Regions from separate parts of the Bradyrhizobium sp. cf659 genome, predicted to be linked through region 1. Evidence: predicted binding sites of a transcription regulator. Region 1 holds the regulator's gene; each other region holds the start of a gene.
What was found. Region 1 encodes LexA, which represses DNA repair genes until DNA is damaged. Its sites were predicted from a motif close to TGTTCNNNNTGTGTTCNG; they were not measured.

Region 1 (3,273 bases):
GCGAATCTTCACCGGCGGCGTCGTTCCGGCTGGCGCGGACGCGGTCGTGATCCAGGAGGACACGGTCGCCGACGGCAGGCGCATCACGATCAAGCAAGCCGCCGTCACGGGGCGGCACATCCGTCCCGCCGGCGTCGACTTCTCCGAGGGCGACGTGCTCCTGCGCAAGGGAACCCGGCTCACCGAGCGCGACCTCGCACTCGCCGCCGGGATGAATCACCCGCACCTCCCCATCCGCCGCCGCCCAAAGGTCGCGATCCTCGCCACCGGCGACGAGCTGGTGATGCCAGGCACCACACCGGGTGCCGGCCAGATCGTCTATTCCAACGGCTACGCCCTGCACGCGCTCGCCCGCCAGGAGGGCGCAGATACCGTCGACCTCGGTGTTGCCGCTGATACGCTGGAGGCCACCACCGCCGGCATCCGCCGTGCCCGCGAAAGCGGCGCCGATATCCTGATTACGACCGGCGGCGCCTCGGTCGGCGACCACGATCTGGTCCAGCAGGCGCTGAGGGACGAAGGCATCGCGATGGCGTTCTGGAAGATCGCGATGCGGCCGGGCAAGCCGATGATGCACGGCCGGTTAGGAACGATGGGTGTGATCGGCCTGCCCGGCAATCCCGTGTCGTCCTATGTGTGCGCCTTCCTGTTCATGGTGCCGTTGATTCGCGCTCTGTCGGGCCGCGCCGTGATTCATCATCGTCGCGAGCGCGCCGTGCTCGGCCGCGACCTCGGTGCCAATGACCAGCGCGAAGATTATCTGCGCGCACGTCTGGAGCGGCGCGACGACGGCACGCTTGTCGCCCTTCCCGTCGATCATCAGGATTCCTCACTGCTTGCGAATCTCGCTGCGGCACAGGCACTTCTCGTGCGCGCGCCGTTCGCACCCAAGGCCGAGGCCGGCACGCCTTGCGAGGTGCTGCGACTGCCCGCCTGAACCCGCTGGTCATGCGCGTTCCGCGAACTTTGTCGCGTTCACGGTAAATTAAGCAGTTGCGGAACACATATCGAACATATAGTGTCCGTTCATGATTTGTTTCGAGCATCTGGCGGCTCGCCGCTGAATTCACCGTCTCGGAATCGAACGACATCAACCGGGGGATTTGGTCGAGATGTTAACGCGCAAACAATACGAGCTTCTGCGATTCATCAGCGAGCGTTTGAAGGAAAGCGGCGTGCCGCCCTCCTTCGACGAGATGAAGGACGCGCTCGACCTGCGCTCGAAGTCAGGCATCCATCGCCTGATCACCGCATTGGAGGAGCGCGGCTTCATCCGGCGTCTGCCCAACCGGGCCCGCGCGATCGAGGTGATCAAGCTGCCCGAGCTCCAGGCCGCCGCCGGCAGCCGGCGTGGCTTCACGCCGAGCGTCATCGAGGGCAATCTCGGCAAGGTGCGAGCGAGCTCCAGCGCGTCCGTGGAAGAGGGCGAGCGCCCCGTCGCGGTGCCGGTGATGGGCCGCATCGCGGCCGGCACGCCGATCGAAGCGCTGCAGACCCGCAGCCACACCATCAGCGTACCGCCTGACATGCTCGGTTCGGGCGAGCACTACGCGCTCGAAGTGCGCGGCGACTCGATGGTCGAAGCCGGCATCCTCGACGGCGATATGGCGCTGATCCAGCGCAACGAGAGCGCCGACACCGGCGACATCGTGGTGGCGCTGATCGACGACGAGGAAGCGACGCTGAAGCGCTTCCGCCGCCGCGGTGCCTCGATCGCGCTCGAGCCCGCCAATGCGGCCTATGAGGTCCGCATCCTGCCGCCCAACCGGGTGAAGATTCAGGGCAAGCTGATCGGCCTGTACCGCAAGTACTGAGCGCGCCCCGCCGGTTGGCGACCCGCGCGTTGACGATTGGAGCGGACGATTGTCCGCTCCGGCTGGATAGTCTTTCTGGTTTTGCACAGATTATCCGGCCCCTTCTCCAGCGCTACATCCTCGGCACGCCGCACGAAGCCCTCATCGCTTCGCGGCGCTGGAAATCGAGGAGACCATCATGCGCAAGATCGTTTTGAGCGCCGTCACGATGACGCTGATCGCAGCATCGGCGTCGCAAGCCTTCGCCGCACAGTCACACCAAGTCCGCAAGGCAACGCCGCCGACGACGAGCGAGCAATTGCGCAATGCCCGCAACGCCGTCGCGCAGCCGTCGCAACCCGCCTGGCAATATTCGGGCTGGTCGGCACCTGCTGGTCGCTGACGGAGACGCACGCCAAATGCACGAGAGCGGACTTTGTTCCTCGTGCATTTGAAAAAGATATTGTGATGGCAGCGCGCGGACCTAAGCCGCAGATTTGCCTACAACCGAGAAGACGCTAACATGCTTCCACTCTGATAGAGGCCTGTGCCTCCGAAGGAGGTGCGGGTTGCTATCTTCGAATGAGGAGCACCCGATGTGTGACTACAGCCTGCATGCCGTCGCGACGCGTCCCGCGGAAGTCGGCGAGACGATCGTCACGACCACCTTCCGAGGCACCTCGACGCGCGGCTTCGCCTCCGAAGCCGACATGTCCGTCGCGGTCTGCCTGCTGCCGGGGACGGAGCTCGCCTTCGCCGACAACGTCCGCTACGACAATCGCTGGATCTGGACGCGCACCATCAACTCGCGTGTCGGCAAGTTCGGCAAGATCGATCCGCACATTCCCGATCGCCATCACGACGCGATCGAATTCCCCGACGGCAAATACGTACTGGTGACGCAGCTCGTCGAAGGCCAGCGCGCGACCGTGCTGCAGTTGCCGGTGACCCAGCCCGTCGGCGAACGCGAGCACAAGCCGCAGGTCACCGCCGATGGTCGGCCGACCGTCACCCGCCTGCCGATCGGCTGACGTAGCAACCCCGGCTCGCGGGTCGGGGCCAGGATTGAAATCGCCATCGCCGGCCGTGGCCGGCGACCCGGTATGGTTTGCGTCCTGAGAATCCAATCTGCCGAGCCCCCCGCGGCTCCCCGTCGCACGAAGTTTGCGCGGCCCTGCCTGAATTTTGAACGTCCGTTCCGCGGCCAGATCGCCGATGCTGTCATTGGCTCGAGGCGGCGGACACGGTCGATGAAAACCTTCATTCGCGTCGTTGAACTCTGGGTGCCCGACCGGACGCGCATGCGGCTGGAATTCGGCGGCGGCCTCTATGGCGAAGGGCTGTCCGCGTTCAAGGCGGTGAGCGAGAACTTGCGCTTCGGATACGACGAGGGCCTTCCCGGCAAGGCCTGGGCCAGCGGCCATCCCGTGATCCTCACCAAATTCGCCAACTCCTATTTCAAGCGGACCGATCAGGCGCT
Region 2 (3,273 bases), on a different contig from region 1:
ATGCGCGCCTCGGCCTTGTCGATCTTGGCCGCATAGGTGACGCCGTCCTCGCTCTGCTTCTTGAGCTGGAGCCCGCCGCGGCCGAGCGCGGCCATGGCCCGCACCATCAGGTCGGCGCCGAGCCGGGACAGGCGATCGTGCAGGTCGGCCGCGGTCATGGTGTCAGAAATCGCCAGCCGCTCGGCCATGGCGACATCGCCGGTGTCGAGGCCGACGTCCATCTTCATCACCATCACGCCGCTCTCGGCATCGCCCGCCATGATGGCGCGGTTGATGGGCGCGGCGCCGCGCCAGCGCGGCAACAGCGAAGCGTGCAGATTGTAGCAGCCGAGCTTTGGCGCATCGAGAATGGCCTGCGGCAGGATCATGCCGTAGGCGACGACCACGGCGGCGTCGGCGTCAAAGGCGCGAAACTCGTCGAGCGCTTCCTCTGTCTTCAGCGTCTTCGGCGTCAGCACGGGCACGCCGAGTCTTCGCGCGGCTTCCTCCACCGGGGTCGGCTGCAATTGCAGGCCGCGCCGTCCGCCCGGCTTCGGCGCGCGCGTATAGACAGCCACGATCTCGTGGCCATGCGCGACGAGCTCGAGCAGCGTCGGCACGGAGAAATCGGGCGTGCCCATGAAGATGAGGCGAAGGGGCATGTGACTGCGTTCGGTGAGAGTTCTGGTTCTCCGTCATGCCCGGGCTTGACCCGGGCATCCACGGTCTTCGCGACAAAGCAAGCAAGGCGTGGATGGCCGGGTCAAGCCCGGCCATGACGGCAGAGAGAGAACCCTACTCCGCGCGCTTGGCGGCCTTCTCGAACTTCTTGATCACGCGGTCGCGCTTGAGCTTCGACAGATAGTCGACGAACAAGACGCCGTTGAGATGGTCGATCTCGTGCTGGATGCAGGTGGCGTAGAGGCCTTCGGCGTCCTCCTCGTGCACCTTGCCGTCGAGATCGGTGAAGCGCACGCGCACCTTGGCGGGACGTTCGACCTCCTCGTAATATTCGGGGATCGACAGGCAGCCTTCCTCGTAGACCGACAATTCCTCGGACGAGGCGATGACTTCCGGATTGATGAAGACGCGCGGCTCCGGCTTGGTCTCGCCGTTCTCGTCGCGCTTGGCGAGGTCCATGGTGATCAGCCGCAACGGCTGCGCGATCTGGATCGCCGCCAGCCCGATGCCGGGCGCGTCGTACATGGTCTCGAACATGTCGTCGGCAAGCTTGCGGATCTCCGTCGTGACCTTCTCGATCGGCTTGGAGACCAGACGCAGCTGCTTGTCGGGCAGGATGATGATTTCTCTGAGGGCCATGGCGGCGATTTAAGCCGGGCGCCGGACGCGGTCAATGCGGCCAGGAACCCTGTTAACTCTCCGCTAACCATAAAACTTCAGGATTCGTTAACCATGAAAATTAACGGGGCATTTACCGAAAATGTTCGCTATTCGTTCGTGCGACCAGCCGAATCGGCTAGAAGGGCAGGCATGAACGAGATCATTTTCGTGGCCGGCGACTGGCCGGTGCGCACGATCGACGCGCTGATCGGCTTCGGTGTCCTGGTCCTCATCCTGCTGGTTGTGATCGCCGTGGTGATTGCACGCTCGGGGCGGCGCGGGGCGGAACTCGCGATGGCGAATGCGATCCGCGCCGACGAGCTCGAGGAGCGCATCAGCCAGATGCTGCATGCCCAGAGCGAGTCCGCGGGCCGGGTCGACGCCATGACCCAGGCGCTGGCCGGCCGCCAGGCCGAGATGGCCCGCGCGGTCAATGAGCGGCTGGATTCGGTCACCCATCGCGTCGGCCAGTCCATGGAGCACTCGACCCGCAATACCATGGAGAGCCTGCACGCCCTGCACGAGCGGCTCGGCATCATCGACAACGCGCACAAGAACCTCACCGACCTCACCACGCAGGTGACCACCTTGCGCGACGTGCTCGCCAACAAGCAGTCGCGCGGCGCCTTCGGCCAGGCGCGGATGGAGGCGATCGTCCAGGACGGCTTGCCGAAGGGCGCCTACGAGTTCCAGTTCACGCTTTCGACCGGAAAGCGGCCGGACTGCGTCGTGTTCCTGCCCGACCAGCGTCCGCTCTGCATCGACGCGAAATTTCCGCTGGAGGCGATGACCGCGCTGCACGATGCCCGCACCGACGAGGAGAAGCGGATCGCCACGCAGCGGCTGCGCGGCGACGTGATGAAGCATGTCAGCGACATCGCGGAAAAATATCTCGTCACCGGCGAGACCCAGGAGATGGCGCTGATGTTCGTGCCGTCGGAATCGGTCTACGCCGAGATCCATGACGGTTTCGACGACGTGATCCAGAAGGCCTATCGCGCCCGCGTCGTGCTGGTGTCGCCCTCGCTGCTGATGCTCGCGATCCAGGTGATGCAGCAGATCATGAAGGACGCGCGCATGCGCGACGCCGCCGACCAGATCCGCACCGAGGTCATCAAGCTCGGCGACGACCTCGGCCGCCTGCGCGACCGCGTGCTGAAGCTGCAGAAGCATTTTGCCGACGCCAACGAGGACGTCCGCCAGGTGCTGATCTCCGCCGACAAGATCGAGAAGCGCGCCGCGCGAATCGAGGAGCTCGATTTCAGCAAGGCCGATGCGCCGGCGGAGGGGCCGCACCTGGTGGCAACCGGCGCGCCCGAGCTGTTCCCGAGGAAGCTCCAGGCGGGGGAGTGAGATTAAGGCACACTGTCATGCCCCGCGAAGGCGGGGCATCCAGTACGCCGCGGCAGTCGTTATTGATTCGAAACGCCGCGGAGTACTGGATCGTCCGCCTTCGCGGACGATGACAGCGGAGGGAAATGCGGCAGATGGGCGGACGCTGCTACTACGTCTACATCCTCGCCAGCAGGATCGGAGGCACGCTGTACATCGGCGTGACGAATGATCTCATCCGCCGCGTGGCCGAACACAAGTCAAAGCTGATCGAGAGTTTCACAGAGAAATATGACGTCGCGAGGCTTGTCTACTTCGAGCAATTCGACGATCCCGAGAACGCGATCAAACGAGAGAAGCGGCTCAAGAAGTGGAACAGGGCTTGGAAGGTCCGCTTGATCGAGCAGCACAACCCGAATTGGGATGATCTCTATCCCGAGATAACCGGACCACCATGACACCGTCATGCCCAGTGACTGTCATACCCCGCGAAGGCGGGGTATCCAGTATTCCGCGGCGGTCGTGAATGAACCGGCTCGCCGGTGAGTACTGGATCGTCCGCCTTCGCGGACGATGACGCCGAGGATGTTGAAGGCTCTCCCGACTCACGGCTACCGCGTG
Region 3 (3,273 bases), on a different contig from region 1:
AGGTCTTCACCGTATAGGCCGAGTTGAAGTCGCCGGTAATCTCGGCATGCGAGGTGGTGCTGATGCCGGCGACGCTGCACTCGGAATCGGTGACATAGCCGGTCGCGGTCTTCTTGATGTCCAGCTTGGCGCAGATCTGCTTGGCCATCGGGGAGACGTTGTTGTTCATCTCCTTGTCGACGGTCTCGTCGGTGCAGTGCTGCATGGTCATTTCCGGCATCGCAGAGCCGCTCCTGACCATCTTCAATTCCCACAGGCCGGCCTTGCGCACCGGCAGATCGTCGGCGCAGGCGCTGCCGGCCGACAACACGAAGCAAACGGCCGAGCCGAGCAAAGCAAGTTTGCGCGTCATGTGGGAAGCTCCCGGCTGAGAGATCGCTGCGCTACGAAGACGCCTCAGTACAGCGTGCGGATCGGCTGATTGGCGGCGCCATAGGGCACCCAGCGGCAGGAGAACGAGATGTAGCCGCCCTCATAGGCCTGCACGCCGAGGAATTTGACGACCTTGCCGTAGCGCGCGCAGTGATCGACCGCGACCTGCCGCGCATCGACCTGGGTAGCCATCGAATAGGCGATGATGCCGCCGGTGTCGTTGCCCTTGAACGGAGGCACCGGAAAGATGTCGCCGCGCGCCGGCTGGCTCGCCATCATACCCAGGGCAAGAACGCCCGCGGCCGCAATGATTCGCATTCCCGTTACTCCAATTGGCTGGCGCCAGTTTACGGTGCCGGGACGGAAGTGAAAAGAACTGAAGCCCTGTCGGATGCGACGTTATGGTCAACTCCTGGCCAAGTGTTGCCGCGCTGCACTTGACCTCACCCGCCCTTCGCGGCACCGTCGGACCTTCGCAGATCATGCTGTCTGGATTGCCCATGCGCGCCTCGACCTCCCTGAAATCGCTCCGCTTTGCCGCCGTGCTCGGCCTCATGTTCGGGGCGCTGTCGCTCGGTGAGGCCAGGGCGGCCAATCCGCTGGAGCTCAATTTCTGGCTGAGCGGACCGCGCTACGACGGCGGCGTCGCCGATTGCGACAAGGCGCTGCCGACGATCGCCACCCAGTTCTGGGAGAAGGAAAGCTCCTTCTGGAATTCCTCGTTAAAGATCACCGGCTTCTCCGCCGTGCGCGAGACCGCGTTCCGGCCCTGGCAGTCCGACAACATTCCGCGCCGCTATTGCACCGGCGAGGCCATGCTCAACGACGGCAAGGTGCGCAAGGTGCACTTCTCGATCATCGAGGATGGCGGCTTTGCCGGTTACGGGAATGGTGTCGAATGGTGCGTGGTCGGGCTCGACCGCAACTGGGCCTACAATCCGGCCTGCCGCGCCGCCAGGCCTTGATTCGACAAGCCCTGATTCGGACCTAGCCCAGCGGCCTGACGGAGGCCACCCGAATTTTGTTCTTGAAATGTTCTTTTCGCCTGCTAGGCTCGACTGCACAGTCTAGTTGAGGGGCGTCGCCATGTTTCATTCCAGATTGCATTCATTCTCCCGCCTGATGATCTCGCTGGTCCTTGCCCTGCCGCTGGCCGCCGGGCTGGTCTCGCTGGCGGGCGTCGCGCAAGCCCAGGACAAGCGGCAGAACGCGCCCGGCGAATTCGATTTCTATGTGCTGTCGCTGTCGTGGTCGCCCTCCTTCTGCGAGGAGGCGGCCGAGCGCGGCGGCCGCTCCCAGATCCAGTGCAGCGGCCGGCCGTATGCTTTCGTGGTACACGGGCTGTGGCCGCAATATGAGAACGGCTTTCCGGAATATTGCCAGCGGCCGGCGCCGCGGCTGAACCGCAGCATCGTCTCCTCGATGCTCGACCTGATGCCGGCGCCGGGCCTGATCTTCAACGAATGGGACAAGCACGGCACCTGCTCGGGGCTCGCCGATCGCAGCTATTTCGAGACGATCCGGAAAGCGCGCGCCGCGATCAAGATTCCGGCCGAGTATCTCGACCTGTCGCAGGCCAGGACCGTGGCGCCGGCGGATGTCGAGGAGGCCTTCATCAGGGCCAATCCCGGCCTCGGCAGCGCCGCCGTCTCGGTCACCTGCAACCGGACGCGGCTTTCCGAGGTCCGCATCTGCCTCAGCAAGGACCTGCAATTCCGCGCCTGCGAGGAGATCGACCGCCGCGCCTGCCGCCGCGACCAGGTGACGATGCCGCCGATCAGGGGTGGGTAGTTCGGGTTCTCGTGCCCCGGATGCGGTGCGATGCGCCGCGAAACGCGGCGTAGTGCACCGCTGATCCGGGGCCCATCACGAACGAAGAAGCCGGGTCCCGGCTCAGCGGCGCAGCGTGACACGCTGCACCGCGTCCGGGACACGCATTAGTGCCTCTTTGCTCAGGCCGTGACGTGGCGTAGTGCTCTTCCCATGAACTACCGTCACGCCTTTCATGCCGGCAACTTCGCCGATGTCATCAAGCACATCGTGCTGGCGCGCATCCTCACTTACTTGCAGGACAAGCCGGGGGCGTTCCGCGTCATCGACACCCATGCCGGCGCCGGCCTCTACGATCTCGAAAGCGACGAGGCGCGGCGCGGCGGCGAATGGCTGACCGGCATCGCGCGGCTGATGCAGGCGCGCCTGTCGAACGAGACCGCCGCACTGACCAAGCCTTATCTCGACATCGTCCGCGCCTTCAATCCGAAGGGCGAGCTCAAGGCCTATCCGGGTTCGCCGCTGATCGCGCGCGGCCTGCTCAGGCCGCAGGACCGCCTCGTCGCCTGCGAGCTCGAGCCGAAGGCGCGCAAGGCGCTGATCGACGTGCTGCGCCGCGACGAGCAGGCCCGCGTGGTCGATCTCGACGGCTGGGTGGCGCTGCCGGCCTTCGTGCCACCGAAGGAACGGCGCGGGCTGGTGCTGATCGATCCGCCATTCGAGGCAAAGAACGAGTTCGAACGGCTGGGCAAAGCCTTCTCGGAGGCTTTCGCAAAATGGCCGACTGGTATCTATGTAATCTGGTATCCGGCCAAGAGCCGGCGCGCCACCGACACGCTGGCGCAACTCGTGGCGCGGCTCGCAGCCGCAGCAAAGCCGCCGGGCAAATGCCTGCGCCTCGAATTCAGCGCTGCACCGCAAGCTGACAGCGCAGCCCTCACCTCCACCGGACTGCTGATCGTCAATCCGCCTTACACTCTGCACGGCGAGCTCAAGACGATCCTGCCCGAGCTCGAAATGCCGCTCGGCCAGGGCGGCGCTGCCAGATTCCGATTAGAGGTGCCGAGGCCGTAACACTCCGGCATTCGTGGGAAAAAGATGCAGGAGCCGTAGTCAATCTGCAAAGAACCG

Region 2: the regulator LexA is predicted to act here: its motif matches at 1,422-1,439, upstream of BM118_RS19890 (DNA recombination protein RmuC).
Region 3: the regulator LexA is predicted to act here: its motif matches at 1,395-1,412, upstream of BM118_RS29140 (ribonuclease T2 family protein).

The regions. Positions count from the first base shown of each region.
Region 1 covers NZ_FOQJ01000001.1:246,629-249,901, reverse strand. Annotated here, with positions in the region: gene BM118_RS01215 (molybdopterin molybdotransferase MoeA) at 1-937, shown strand, start outside; gene lexA (transcriptional repressor LexA) at 1,113-1,814, shown strand; gene BM118_RS41060 (hypothetical protein) at 1,993-2,196, shown strand; gene BM118_RS41055 (hypothetical protein) at 2,390-2,824, shown strand; gene BM118_RS01195 (GAF domain-containing protein) at 3,044-3,273, shown strand, end outside.
Region 2 covers NZ_FOQJ01000004.1:170,752-174,024, reverse strand. Annotated here, with positions in the region: gene fmt (methionyl-tRNA formyltransferase) at 1-641, opposite strand, end outside; gene def (peptide deformylase) at 775-1,299, opposite strand; gene BM118_RS19890 (DNA recombination protein RmuC) at 1,471-2,673, shown strand; gene BM118_RS19885 (GIY-YIG nuclease family protein) at 2,808-3,110, shown strand.
Region 3 covers NZ_FOQJ01000009.1:39,140-42,412, reverse strand. Annotated here, with positions in the region: gene BM118_RS29155 (DUF3617 domain-containing protein) at 1-352, opposite strand, end outside; gene BM118_RS29150 (hypothetical protein) at 397-690, opposite strand; gene BM118_RS29145 (hypothetical protein) at 873-1,337, shown strand; gene BM118_RS29140 (ribonuclease T2 family protein) at 1,459-2,163, shown strand; gene BM118_RS29135 (23S rRNA (adenine(2030)-N(6))-methyltransferase RlmJ) at 2,356-3,216, shown strand.